Regions from separate parts of the Pseudoalteromonas sp. P1-11 genome, predicted to be linked through region 1. Evidence: predicted binding sites of a transcription regulator. Region 1 holds the regulator's gene; each other region holds the start of a gene.
What was found. The regulator ArgR, encoded in region 1, controls arginine synthesis, uptake and breakdown. The targets are predictions, from matches to a motif close to ANTGAATANNTATTCANT.
Positions count from the first base shown of each region.

Region 2: a site for ArgR is predicted at 1,909-1,926, ahead of argC (N-acetyl-gamma-glutamyl-phosphate reductase). Genes of this name have one in related genera too.
Region 3: a site for ArgR is predicted at 1,517-1,534, ahead of gltB (glutamate synthase large subunit). Genes of this name have one in related genera too.
Region 4: a site for ArgR is predicted at 1,221-1,238, ahead of AN390_RS14585 (ester cyclase). Genes of this name have one in related genera too.

Region 1 is NZ_LJSP01000001.1:154,792-157,994, forward strand. It holds gene AN390_RS00700 (ABC transporter ATP-binding protein) at 1-201, shown strand, start outside; gene AN390_RS00705 (Dyp-type peroxidase) at 245-1,144, shown strand; gene argR (transcriptional regulator ArgR) at 1,141-1,608, opposite strand; gene mdh (malate dehydrogenase) at 1,834-2,766, shown strand; gene ispB (octaprenyl diphosphate synthase) at 2,861-3,203, opposite strand, start outside.
Region 2 is NZ_LJSP01000002.1:50,706-53,908, reverse strand. It holds gene argB (acetylglutamate kinase) at 1-754, opposite strand, end outside; gene argC (N-acetyl-gamma-glutamyl-phosphate reductase) at 754-1,764, opposite strand; gene argE (acetylornithine deacetylase) at 1,983-3,134, shown strand.
Region 3 is NZ_LJSP01000007.1:58,225-61,427, reverse strand. It holds gene gltB (glutamate synthase large subunit) at 1-1,416, opposite strand, end outside; gene AN390_RS19745 (hypothetical protein) at 1,853-2,005, shown strand; gene AN390_RS13385 (Grx4 family monothiol glutaredoxin) at 2,266-2,604, opposite strand; gene AN390_RS13380 (Fe-Mn family superoxide dismutase) at 2,872-3,203, shown strand, end outside.
Region 4 is NZ_LJSP01000009.1:24,406-27,608, reverse strand. It holds gene AN390_RS14590 (ester cyclase) at 1-52, shown strand, start outside; gene AN390_RS14585 (ester cyclase) at 108-1,121, opposite strand; gene AN390_RS14580 (sodium:solute symporter family transporter) at 1,360-2,970, shown strand; gene AN390_RS14575 (ester cyclase) at 2,981-3,203, shown strand, end outside.

The sequences.
Region 1 (3,203 bases):
CTTGCGCAAAATACGCAGGCCGATAACCCTCAAGGTGTGAGCATTTTAAGCCGTCGGTTTATAGGCTCGGCTTATGTTTTCACTGTTGTAATTGCAGAGCAAGAGATTGAAGTTGCCGCACAATATGGCCAGTCATTTGAAATAAATGAGCAGGTTATAATAAAAATAAAACCTCACACGGTGAATTTTTTCGAATCATAACAAATGTGTTATTCGCTGTGTTTTATAAAGCTAAGGAATAACAATGGCGCAAGCGCAATCTGGGATTTGTGCTGAAGCAAACTTACACGGTTTGCATTTATTTTTTAATGTATTTGATGGTCAAGACGAGTCATTGCGTGCAAAGCTTAAGCGCGTAAGCGCAATTGAAGAAGAGTTTAGTGATCAGTTCTCCGAAGCCATGCTTTCGTGCATGGTGGCTATAGGCGCGCAATATTGGCCGCATATACTACCTGAATATATCCCAAGCGAGCTGCAAAGCTTTCCTAATATAAATCACAGTGATTTTGTTATGCGCGTACAGCCATGTGATTTATTCATACAAATCCGCTCAGACAGAGAAGATGTTAATCACCTTTTTGCATTGCAAATATTAAAGTTGTTTTCGCCCGATGTAGAGCTAGTTGAACAAATTCGCAATTTTAGGTTTTTAGATGGGCGAGACTTTAACGGCTTTATTTATGCAGGCGACACCCCACATGGACGCCAAAAACGAATCACGGCACTGGTTAATAACCCCGACAGCTTTGAACACCAAGGCAGCTATATTCATGTACAGCGTTATAAGCATGACCTGAGTGTATGGCAGCATTTATCACTAAGCGAGCAAGAGCATATTATGGGGCGCACGCGTTTAGATAACACTTTAATTGAGCCTAAGGTAGATACTAGCCACGCGACTAGAAGTGAGCTAAAAGATGAGAGCGGCCAAGCAATACTGCTTAACCAAAGCATGCCGTATGGCGATGTTTACGAGCAAGGCATGCTAAGTATTACATGCTCTGCATCGGGAAGTGCGTTTGAAAAGGTACTTAACAGCCGCATAGGAAAAGGGGAGTGTTACGACCACTGGCTTGATTTTACTCAAGCCGATATGGGCTCAGCGTTTTTTGCGCCGTCAGTTAGTTTTTTAAAACAGCTTTAAACCGTATCAAATAAAATACGTACGCGCTCTAGTGTAATGTCTATTTCAGATATTTTTGCTGGCGCAATAAAAATAGTGTCATCTCCGGCAATTGTGCCCAATACACCATCAGCTTTGCCTAGTGAGTCTAATAAGCGGGCAATTAGCTGCGCAGCGCCTGGGCTGGTGGTTATAATAATCATCATTTCGTTATGCATAATATCAATAACAAGCTGACGTAGTGGGCTTTTAGCAGTCGGTACGCCCATTTCTGCGGGTAGGCAATAAACCATTTCTTGTTTAGCATTACGGGTACGCACAGCGCCAAACTTGCTAAGCATGCGCGACACCTTACTTTGGCTTATATTGTCAAAGCCTTGCTCTTTTAATGCTTCGACTATTTCGCCTTGCGAGCCAAAGTTCTCTTCTTTTAAAAGTGCTTTAAACGCTTTTACCAGCGCTTCTTGTTTGTCTTGTGGTTGCATAGTCTTTATTCATTTTTGTTATTTATAATGCAAATTCTACACAAAAATGAATAATTATGCAGCAGTTGTTTAGTTAACTTGCCAGTTTGCTGCGATAAACCAACAAAGTTTACAACTATGGTCGAAAATATACCTGAAATAAGCAGGATAAATTTGTTTTTAGTCGCTAATTTCATTATCTTAAGAGCCACAAATATTTCCTACCTCAAATTACGGAGAATTCCAATGAAAGTTGCTGTATTAGGTGCTGCAGGCGGTATCGGTCAAGCGTTGTCTTTATTATTAAAAACAGGCTTACCAGCTGGTTCTGAATTATCACTTTACGATGTTGCACCAGTTGTACCAGGTGTTGCGGTTGACCTATCTCACATCCCTACAGATGTTAAAGTAGCAGGTTTTGGCGCAGACGATTTAAATAAAGCGCTTGAAGGGTGTGATATCGTACTTATCCCAGCGGGTATGCCACGTAAACCAGGTATGGATCGTGCGGATTTATTTAACGTAAACGCAGGTATCATCAAAACATTAGCAGAAGGCATTGTAGCTAGCTGTCCTAAAGCGTTAGTGGGTGTTATCACTAACCCAGTAAACGGCACTGTACCAATTGTTGCTGAAGTATTCAAAAAAGCAGGTACTTACGACGCTAAGCGCGTATTTGGTATCACTACGCTTGACGTAATTCGTTCAGAAGCATTTGTTGCTGAGCTTAAAGGCGTAGACGTAGCAACCGTTAAAGTACCAGTAATTGGTGGTCACTCTGGCACAACCATTCTACCTCTACTTTCTCAAGTTGAAGGCGTAAGCTTCACTGAAGAAGAAGTAGCTACACTTACTCCACGTATCCAAAATGCAGGTACTGAAGTAGTAAATGCTAAAGCGGGCGGTGGTTCAGCTACATTATCTATGGGTGCTGCTGCAGCACGTTTTTGTATGTCTTTAGTTAAAGGCCTACAAGGTGAAGACGTAGTAGATTACGCATACGTTGCTGTTGAAAATGGCGATGCAGAGTACTTTGCTCACCCAGTACGTTTAGGCACAAACGGCGTAGAAGAAATCCTTTCTTACGGCGAGCTAAGCGCATTTGAAGGAAAAGCTAAAAACGACATGCTTGAAACTCTGAAAAAAGACATCAAAGAAGGTGTTGATTTCATGGCGTAATAGCCAAGTTATGCACAAAAAAGCCTGCTTATGCAGGCTTTTTTATTGCTCGAAAATTATGGCCCTTAAATACTAATTAAGGGAGGCTGCAAAGTTAGTGATCTCGCTCTACAGCTATACGCGCTAAGCTGATTAACGCTTGCTTGTACTGCGACTCTGCTAAAAAGTCTAAACAGGCAATGGCCTTGTCTGCTTCTTGCTGCGCCTTTTGCATTGTAAATTCAAGTGCGTTGGTTTGTTTAAGTGCCGTTAAAATAGCCTCAAGGTTATCCATACCATTGCAATGCTCAATGGCATCACGAATAAGGGCTCTTTGCTGATCACTGCCGTGCTTCATCGCATATATTAGCGGTAAGGTTGGCTTACCTTCTGCTAAATCATCACCAATATTTTTACCTAATTGGTCAGCGTCTGCGTTGTAATCAAGCACGTCATCA
Region 2 (3,203 bases), on a different contig from region 1:
TTGTTCCGACATGCTCGCCCTGTAGCAAAGCAATTAAATTGTCTGGCTTTTGCCAGCTGGAAATATACACACCGCGTCGTAAATGTTGGGCAGCGTGCAGGCTGGTCTTAACTTTGACCTCCATTCCGCCCAAAATTACCCCTTCATCAATTAAAGTATCAATGTGTTTTGTGTCAAGTTGATGTAACGGCTGCTTGTTTGCATCAAGTACTGCTTCTACATCTGTCATAAAAATAAGTTCTGCATTTAAGTTGCTAGCAATCGCTGCGGCAGCTTCATCAGCGTTAACATTGTACCAATTACCTTGCTCATCAAACCCAATGGAGCTCACGATAGGTAACCTACCAAGCTTAAGTAAATCGTTAACAATTGAATCATCATTACTTTCGCACTTACCTACTTGCCCAAGCGCTTTTAGCTTTTGAGACGCCATAACTCCGGCTTCATACAAACAGAGACCAACAGGTTTATGGCCTGCATTAATAGCTTGGCTTACCAGCTGCTTATTTGCACAGCCAGCCAGCGCCCCCACTATGTAAGGCATTTGCTCACTTGGGCTAATACGCAGTCCTTGGTGCTTTGCACTAGCAAAGCCTGCTTGTTTTAGCCAAGTGTCAACTAACGAGCCACCACCATGAACAATAACAAACTGATTATTTTGATCAGCGTTTAATACATTAAACAAAGCTTTTGCCGCGTTTTCAGTATTAAGTACAGCACCACCTAATTTAATTACCCACGTTTTAGTGCTCATTAAAAGGCTCCTTTTAAGCCAGTGGTGTGATCTAAATTCATTGATAAGTTAATACATTGCAAGGCTTGGCCCGCAGCGCCTTTTAATAGATTATCTATCGCTGCCATAACAATCAGTTGAGAGCCTTGCTGCTGCCAACCAATATCAACATAGGGTTGTTTTACCACGCTTTTAATAGATGGCACTTTATCAGCTAACAAACGAATCAACGGCTCGTTATTAAGTACTTGATAAGCATCAGATACGTTTTCCTTGGTAACGCCTGGCTTAAGCTGTACATAAATAGTTTCTAAAATTCCACGCGGAAAGTTACCTAAGTGCGGTGTAAATAACACCTTGTGGCCAAGGTGTTGTTCAATTTCAGGCCCATGACGATGGTTAAATAAACCATACGGGGCAAGCGATACTTCACAAAAGTGAGTACCTACGCTGGCTTTACGCCCTGCGCCAGTAACACCTGAAACAGCATTAATAATCACTTTTTCATCACTCAACAAGCCTGCCTGTTGCAACGGCTTTAACGCATTAAGCGCAGCGGTTGGGTAACAGCCGGCTACAGCCACAAGATTTGCTTTGGCAATTGCACTGCTATTCCACTCAGCTAACCCGTAGGCTGCTTCGTTTAACAACTCAGGATGTTGGTGCTCAAAACCATAGTAAGTAACATAGTCGTCGTTGCTAGCAAGGCGGTAACCACCTGATAGGTCGAATACTTTTTTACCCATAGCTAAAAACTGCGGGGCTAAATCAACACTTACTTTGTGATCAGTACATAAGCAGATGTAATCGGCACTCGAATTTATGTCATCAAACGCTGATTCGCTCAGTGGTAGTAGAGGAATATCAAGAAGGTTTCTATGCTCTGGGTATAAATCACTTAATAATTTATGTTTATCTAAACTTCCTTCAGAGACATAACAGCCCGATAACGTTAAATTAGGGTGCTTAGCAACTAAGCTTGCTAATTCTGCGCCGCTATAACCGCTTGCGCCAATAATCGCTACATTCATTTGTTACTCGTTTATAAATTTACTACTAAATAGGTGTGGTGTTCGCTTACACTAGCTTAGATGCTAGCTAATACTTTTCTCAATGAATTGTTGATTATCGTCGCATTATCTTCATGGCTATACTTAATATATTTATGCTTAAAAAGTGAATTGATATTCATCATAAATACTTTTATATTGTTATGCAATTAAATTGAATAATTATTTTGGATTTTTTTATGTCTTTGCCGTCATTTATCTCTATGTACCAACAACTCATTGCAGCCCCCTCTATTAGTGCAATAGAAGATGAACTTTGTATGAGTAATAAAGGGGTAATAGAGTTGCTAGCACGTTGGTGCGAAAGTTTAGGTTTTACTTGCGAAATTATAGAGTTAGAAGGTGGGAAAGGCCGATACAATCTACTTGCAAAGCGGGGGCAAGGCGATGGCGGCTTAATGCTTGCCGGCCATACAGACACCGTACCGTTTGACGATAGCCGCTGGAACCACGACCCGTTTAAACTCACTGAACATAATAATAACTTATATGGGTTAGGTAGTATTGATATGAAAGGCTTTTTTGCTTTTGTATTACAAGCTATTAGTGAGCTTGATATAAAACAGCAAACACAACCTATTTTAATACTCGCCACTGCCGATGAAGAAACCACCATGGCGGGAGCGCAGCAAATTTGTAAGCATCCTAATTTAAAACCTGCGCGTTGTATTATTGGTGAACCTACTGATATGACTCCTGTATTTACTCACAAAGGACATATGAGCACGGCTATAAGAGTGATTGGCCGCTCAGGTCATAGTTCCGATCCCGAACGTGGTCTTAACGCCATCGAAGTCATGCATAAAGTGATTACAAAGTTGCTGATCTTAAAAGAGCAGTTAAAGAATAAATATTCAGTTGAACATTTTGAAATACCTTACCCTACCTTAAATTTAGGTAATATTCATGGTGGCGACAACGCAAATCGAATTTGTGGCTGCTGCGAAATGCACATAGACATGCGCCCGCTTCCAGGGTTAAGCATTAAAGACTTACAAGCTTTACTTATTGATGCCACCAGCGATATAAACGCGCAATACCCAAGCGCAGTGAGTGTAATTGATTTACACGAGCCCATTCCAGCTTTTAGTGGCAGCACTGATAGCGCACTCGTTAAAATGGCAGAAAAAATTGCAGGAGAAAAAGCCGTTGCAGTAAATTATTGCACAGAGGCTCCGTTTATTCAGCAACTTGGCTGTGAAACAATAGTCATGGGGCCTGGCTCAATTAATCAAGCCCACCAACCTGATGAATTTTTAGCAATGGAGAAAATAAACCCATCGCAAAAAATTATAACTGACATTATTAGGGCAAACTGCTTTAACGCTTAAAAAGAAGGCTGTATTAAAAGCTCACAGCAAAAATAACAAAGGCGCCCATTGGCGCCTTTGTTTTAGTTT
Region 3 (3,203 bases), on a different contig from region 1:
AATAACACTATCGAGCTCTTCGTTAGTGTAACCAAACATTTTTTGGTATTTAACAAGTGTTTCGTCATCAAATGAGCGATTACCCGCATCTTGCTCGGTAAGCTCTTCAAACGGGGTTAAACGTTTAACGTTTTCTTCAAGCCATGACTTATAAGGATGACGCGATTTTAAATCTTGGTCGATTTCGTCTGAGTGCCAAATTTTGCCTAATTTAGTATCAATTACTAACAGCTCACCTGGTCCTACACGGCCTTTTTCAACCACTTCATCTGCAGTGTAATCCCAAATCCCTACCTCAGAGGCAAGTGTAATAAAGCCATCTTGAGTAATAACATAGCGCGCTGGACGCAGGCCATTTCTGTCAAGGTTACAGGCTGCAAAACGCCCATCAGACATAACAATGCCCGCAGGGCCATCCCACGGCTCCATGTGCATAGAGTTAAAGTCGTAAAATGCGCGTAAGTCATCATCCATAGCACGGTTTTTCTGCCATGCAGGTGGCACAAGCATACGCATAGCACGGAATAAATCCATGCCACCCGCTAAAAACAGCTCCAGCATGTTATCTAAGCTTGAAGAGTCAGAGCCAGTTTCGTTTACAAACGGCGCTGCACTTTGTAAATCAGGAATAAGTGGCGATGAAAACTTATACGAACGTGCACGAGCCCATTGGCGGTTACCTTCAATGGTATTAATTTCACCATTATGCGCTAAATACCTAAATGGTTGTGCTAAAGGCCAACGCGGCTGAGTATTAGTAGAAAAACGCTGATGGAATACACAAATAGCGCTGGTCATACGAATATCAGCTAAGTCTAAATAAAAGTTAGGCAAATCTGCAGGCATCATAAGGCCTTTATAGATAGTCACTAACCCCGATAAACTCGCAATATAAAACGACTCATCCTCTGCTAAACGCTTTTCTGCACGGCGACGTGCTACATATAAACGTCGCTCTAAATCTTTAGAACGCCAACCTTCAGGCGCACTAACAAAAATTTGCTCAAAACCAGGTAATTGCTGTGTCGCAATTGGCCCTAGCATTGAAGGGTCAGTAGGCACTTCACGCCAACCGAGTATTTTAAGTGTTTCTTGTTCTAATTCTTCACATAAAACCTGTTTTGCAGCTTGTGCTAAAACGGGATCTGAATTTAAGAAAACCATGCCTACGGCGTAATTTTTACCTAAGTGCCAATTATGCTCACTTGCAATAGCACGGAAAAAACTGTCAGGTTTTTGTAGTAATAAACCACAGCCGTCACCTGTTTTACCATCGGCAGAAATACCACCGCGGTGCTGCATGCGATCAAGTCCAGTAATAGCTGTACGAATAAGCCGATGACTAGCTTGACCATTTACTTGGGCTATTAAGCCAAAGCCACAATTATCTTTTTCTAATGTTGAGTCGTATAACATAGACCCCTCCCTTGCTGCACTGTTAACGTGAATGAACTGCTCGACGATTTGCTAACAGACGCACAAAACTAGCCTCTATAGTAAATAGAGTCAATATTATTTTGAATACATATTCACATTCTTGAATATTTCTCACTTCAAGGCAAGATTTCTTTTTCACCCATAAGTTTTAACATTTAGCGCTTATTTGCGCGTTATTTTTTCATGACACTGGTGTCAATTTTAACATTTTGTAAAAACAAAGGCGTTAAAGCAATACCCTTTACGTAAACGTAAAGCACCAAAGCAATGAATAAATATTCACTAATTTCCCACAGGTTCAGTTAACATTTAGATAGTTTAATGCGTTTTAAATAAATTAGAGGTTTAGGATCACGCTTTTTTAGCGTTCATTAGTATAGTTATTAATTGTGGTATCGTTTTTAGTGCAGATGTAGTGAATTTTTATTTAATGCCAATTCGCTTGATTGAGCGAACTATTGTAAAGCTGGAAAAACGTGTTGATAGCTGGGCAAAAAACTCGCTATTTAGTTGTTCTAAAAAAGAATTACTTAACGCAGATAGCGACACGTTTAGCCCCGCAAAATGATTACGTCTTATTGCGCATTGATATAAAACTCATATTTTAATTAAAATTCGCGCTTATATTAAGTAGCTTTGTTGCTTACTTATCCTGACTAGGTGCACCTAAACAAGGAGCAAGGGCTGAGTTTGCTAACTATTGAGCACAAATTAATGGTTATAATCACCCACTGATGGGCTGTTCAAGAGATTAAGACGTAATAAAGTTATATATAGGCACAAAAAAGCCACGTAAAACGTGGCTTTAATAATCTAGCAAAGTAGCAATTACTCTGCGTCAGCTTCTTTATACTTAGCTGCAGTTTCAGTGATCAGTGGCTGTAATTCACCACGTTGAAACATTTCAATGATAATGTCACAACCACCTACTAATTCGCCCTCAACCCAAAGCTGTGGGAAAGTAGGCCAATTTGCGTATGCTGGTAACTCAGCGCGAATATCTGGATTAAGTAAAATATCAACATAGGCAAATGGTTCGCCACATGACATTAGAGCTTGTGACGCTTGTGAAGAAAAACCACAATTTGGTAATTTAGGCGACCCTTTCATGTAAAGGATAATTGGGTTTTCTGAAATCTGCTGTTTAATTTTATCAATGGTTTCCATCTACAACCTCAAAATGACGATAGCTTGATATACCTAGGGCTTGAAAATAAATCATTGTGGCCACAGATATATAACTTAAAATGGGCAAATAAAGCCGCAATTGAAATAGTCTTTAGCAATAGCATTGCTGTTTGCTTAAACTTGAGTAAAATACTCAACAATTATAGTAACACTATATTTTCGTTTGGTATAGGTAAGTGGTCTGTTCTATCAGGCATTACGTACTATCAAGCGAGTTATCAACCAAAAGAAGATGGAGATAAAAAAATGGCATTTGAACTACCGTCACTACCATATGCAATTGATGCACTTGAGCCTCATATTTCACAAGAAACTCTTGAGTATCACCACGGTAAGCACCACAACACTTACGTTGTTAAATTAAACGGTCTAATTCCAGGTACTGAATTTGAAAACAAATCTTTAGAAGAGATTGTTTGTTCATCTGAAGGTGGCGTATTTAACAACGCTGCACAAATTTGGAACCACACTTTCTACTGGAACTGTCTATCTCCAAATGGCGGCGGCGAGCCAACAGGTGCTATCGCTGACGCTATTAACGCTAAATGGGGCTCTTTTGACGCGTTTAAAGATGCATT
Region 4 (3,203 bases), on a different contig from region 1:
CGCACGCATGAAAGAGCTTACCAAAGCGCGCTATTTAAACTTTGCGCCCTAGGGCGTATAAACAAAAAAAGCTCTGTTAAACAGAGCTTTTTTATTACTTAAATAGACTATGCGCCAGGGTTCGCAATACTTTGCGTGCGCTTTAAAATATCTAGGCCTTGTTGTTTTAACCAATAAGGAATATCAATAATGACCCAGTTTTCTACCAGTTTATCGCCCTCGCGGTGATACACATCCACCACGCGCATATCTGCTGGGGTATTAGCACCCGGTAGGCCTAAAAAGCCCCCAATGGCCGTGTTAGTTAAATTAGGCCAGCCAAAAAAGCAGGCAAACTCATCTTCAGCAAAACGGCAAATATGGCCGTTAAATACTTTACCCGTTAACCCTTCTCTAAACGGATACATGTGCTGCTGCTGATAACGCTTAATTGTGTAAGTTGCGCCAATGCCTGCTGGGCCATACCACACCATGTTTTCATCCCAGGTTTTACCAAGCACTTCGGGCGGGCACGTATCAACGCCACTTTTATTAAGCGCGGTTAGGTTATCAATCATTTGATTTACCAGCGCCATTGTTTTTTCGCTTTGCTCATCGCTACTTTTACCCAAACGAATACCATCGTGCGTACGCGGCCCAGGGTACGTAAAATATTGCCCAGTAGAGAGCGGCAGCGGGTTTAAACCTACTTGCATCATAAGGCCAATAATATCGACAAAAAAACCGGTCTGAATTATTTTTCCGTCTTTAACGCAGTTAAATTCGGCATAGCGCAAAGTGGCAAGCTTATGGGTTGGCGCAATACCTAGCCAGTCTTTATCAAATAAGCCCATAAAATGGCCCATGCTCATCACCCACTGGCCACCGTCGGCTTCGCTTTGCCCTGCAATAAAAATATCCTCACGGCGCTGCAGCGCACTAAACGAGCTAAATAATGGCTGCCAAACTTGGGCAATTACATCATTCGCACACTCAAGCTCATTAAACGGATGCACCCCTTTAAAGCTGTATTCACTGGCCATAAACTCATTAAATACGGCTTGTAAATCATTGCCTTGTGCTTTTTCTAGTGCAGTATGAAATTGACGAACTAGTTGTTTATCTTTAAGTATATCTGCCATGATTATTCCTCATTGTTTGCGCAGTCAAATTAATGTCTTCAAACCGCCGTTAAACACACTTTAACAAAATGTATTGCATTTAAAGAGTAATTAAAAGCCTGTGAATAGTAAGTTATAAATTGCTTTAAAATAATACTAATGAGAATTGACTTCGAAGTCAAAGTGATTCATGATGATTCAAAATAAAAAATACAAATAGGCTCTCAAGCCCGTAAAACCTAATCTAACAGGATTAATTATGAATGATTTTGGATTGTTGAATTGGAGCATTCTCATCGGGTACATAATTGCCAACCTAATACTTGGGTTTGTAATTAGTAAAAAGATCAGTAGTGCTAACGACTTTTACATAGGTCGAAAAACAACACCTTGGTGGGCTATTGGTATATCGGTTGTTGCTACTTATGTAAGTGCGCTCACCTTTTTAGGTGCGCCAGCGTGGTCTTACAAAGAGGGACTCTCGGTTATTGCCATACACCTTAACTACCCATTGGTTATTGTGGCGGTGGTGTGTTTGTTTTTTCCGTTTTTTTACAACGCGGGTGTGGCCTCTATTTACGAATACCAAGAGCGCCGCTTTGGTAAAAAGGCCCGCTTACTTATCTCTACTATTTGGTTAATATCGCAAACTATGGGTTCAGCCGCAGTGCTGTATGCAACCTCCTTAGTGTTGGCCTTTATTATTGATATAAATGTTATAACTGCGATATTTTTAGTTACCATAATCGCCCTTATTTATACCATGCTAGGTGGCATAACCGCCGTTATATGGACCGATGTAATTCAGTCAGCCATCTTATTTATAGGGGCTGGTATTATTATGTATGCCCTTATTACCTCTATGGATGGTTCATTTAGCTCAACACTGAGCGAGCTAAAAAGCCAAGGTAAATTAGATCCACTTAATTTCTCGCTCGACTTTACCCAAGTAACTACCGTGTGGTCTGGCGTGCTGGCTATGTCGCTTTATCACATTACGGTGTATGGCACTAACCAAATGATGGTGCAACGCACCCTTGCCGCTAAAAATATTGGCGATGCTAAAAAATCCTACTTACTAATGGGCTTTATCGCGTTCTTTATTTACTTGTTTTTTATATTTATGGGCGTGCTGTTTTATAGCTACTACGGCGGGCGCACTTTTGAAAACGACAACTTAATTATTTTACAGTTTGCAGCTGATTATGGTTTACCGGGATTAATGGGCATTATTGCCGCGGCGGTAATGGCAGCATCTATGTCGAGCCTCGACTCAGCACTTAACTCACTTTCAACCATAAGTACTATCGATTTTTATAAAAAGTACTTTGCGCCTGAAAAAAACGACGCTCACTATTTAAATGTTACTCGCTTATTTACGCTAGGTTGGGCGGTGATCATTATTATTCCGGCCATTATGTATCACCTATACAGCGAAGGCTCAATTTTAGAAATACTCACTAAAGTAGGCTCGTACTTTGTAGGTGCTCAGCTTGGCATGTTTGCCCTTGGGTTTTTCTCTAAGCACACCACCGAAAAAGGCTTATTAATAGGCACCTTAGTGTCGTTTATTACCGTTGCTGTGTGCGCACTGTTTACCGACATTGCATGGCCATGGTACTGCGCCATAGGGGCAATAACCTGCCTTGTATTTAGCATTGCGTTAAGTATTGCATTTGATGGCTATCAAGAGGATTACAACGAATACACCATTAAAGGTCAGTTAAAAGCATTTAAAAATGAAAAACGTCCAGAAAAAGAAAACGGCTGGTACTTAATTCCGGGTAAGTTTGACTCAATCAATTACTGGTTACTTGGCTTTTTTGTACTGAGCTTTACCTCTCTCATGTTATTTGAATATTTTGTGTAAGGTGAAATAAATGAATATTTTAGAACAACTTTTCGAAAACTTCAGCGCTGCAGAATTGCCAAATCAAGCATTGCTCGCAGACTCCGTTCAATGGCAGGTAAGCCACCCTTTTGAGCCTATTAGCACAAAGCAAAATGTGATTAATGATTACTTTGGCGTACTTAAACATTCGTTACCTGACATAGAGCGCAAACCGTTTATCTCTATCCAGGGCGACTACAAAGGTGAGCAAT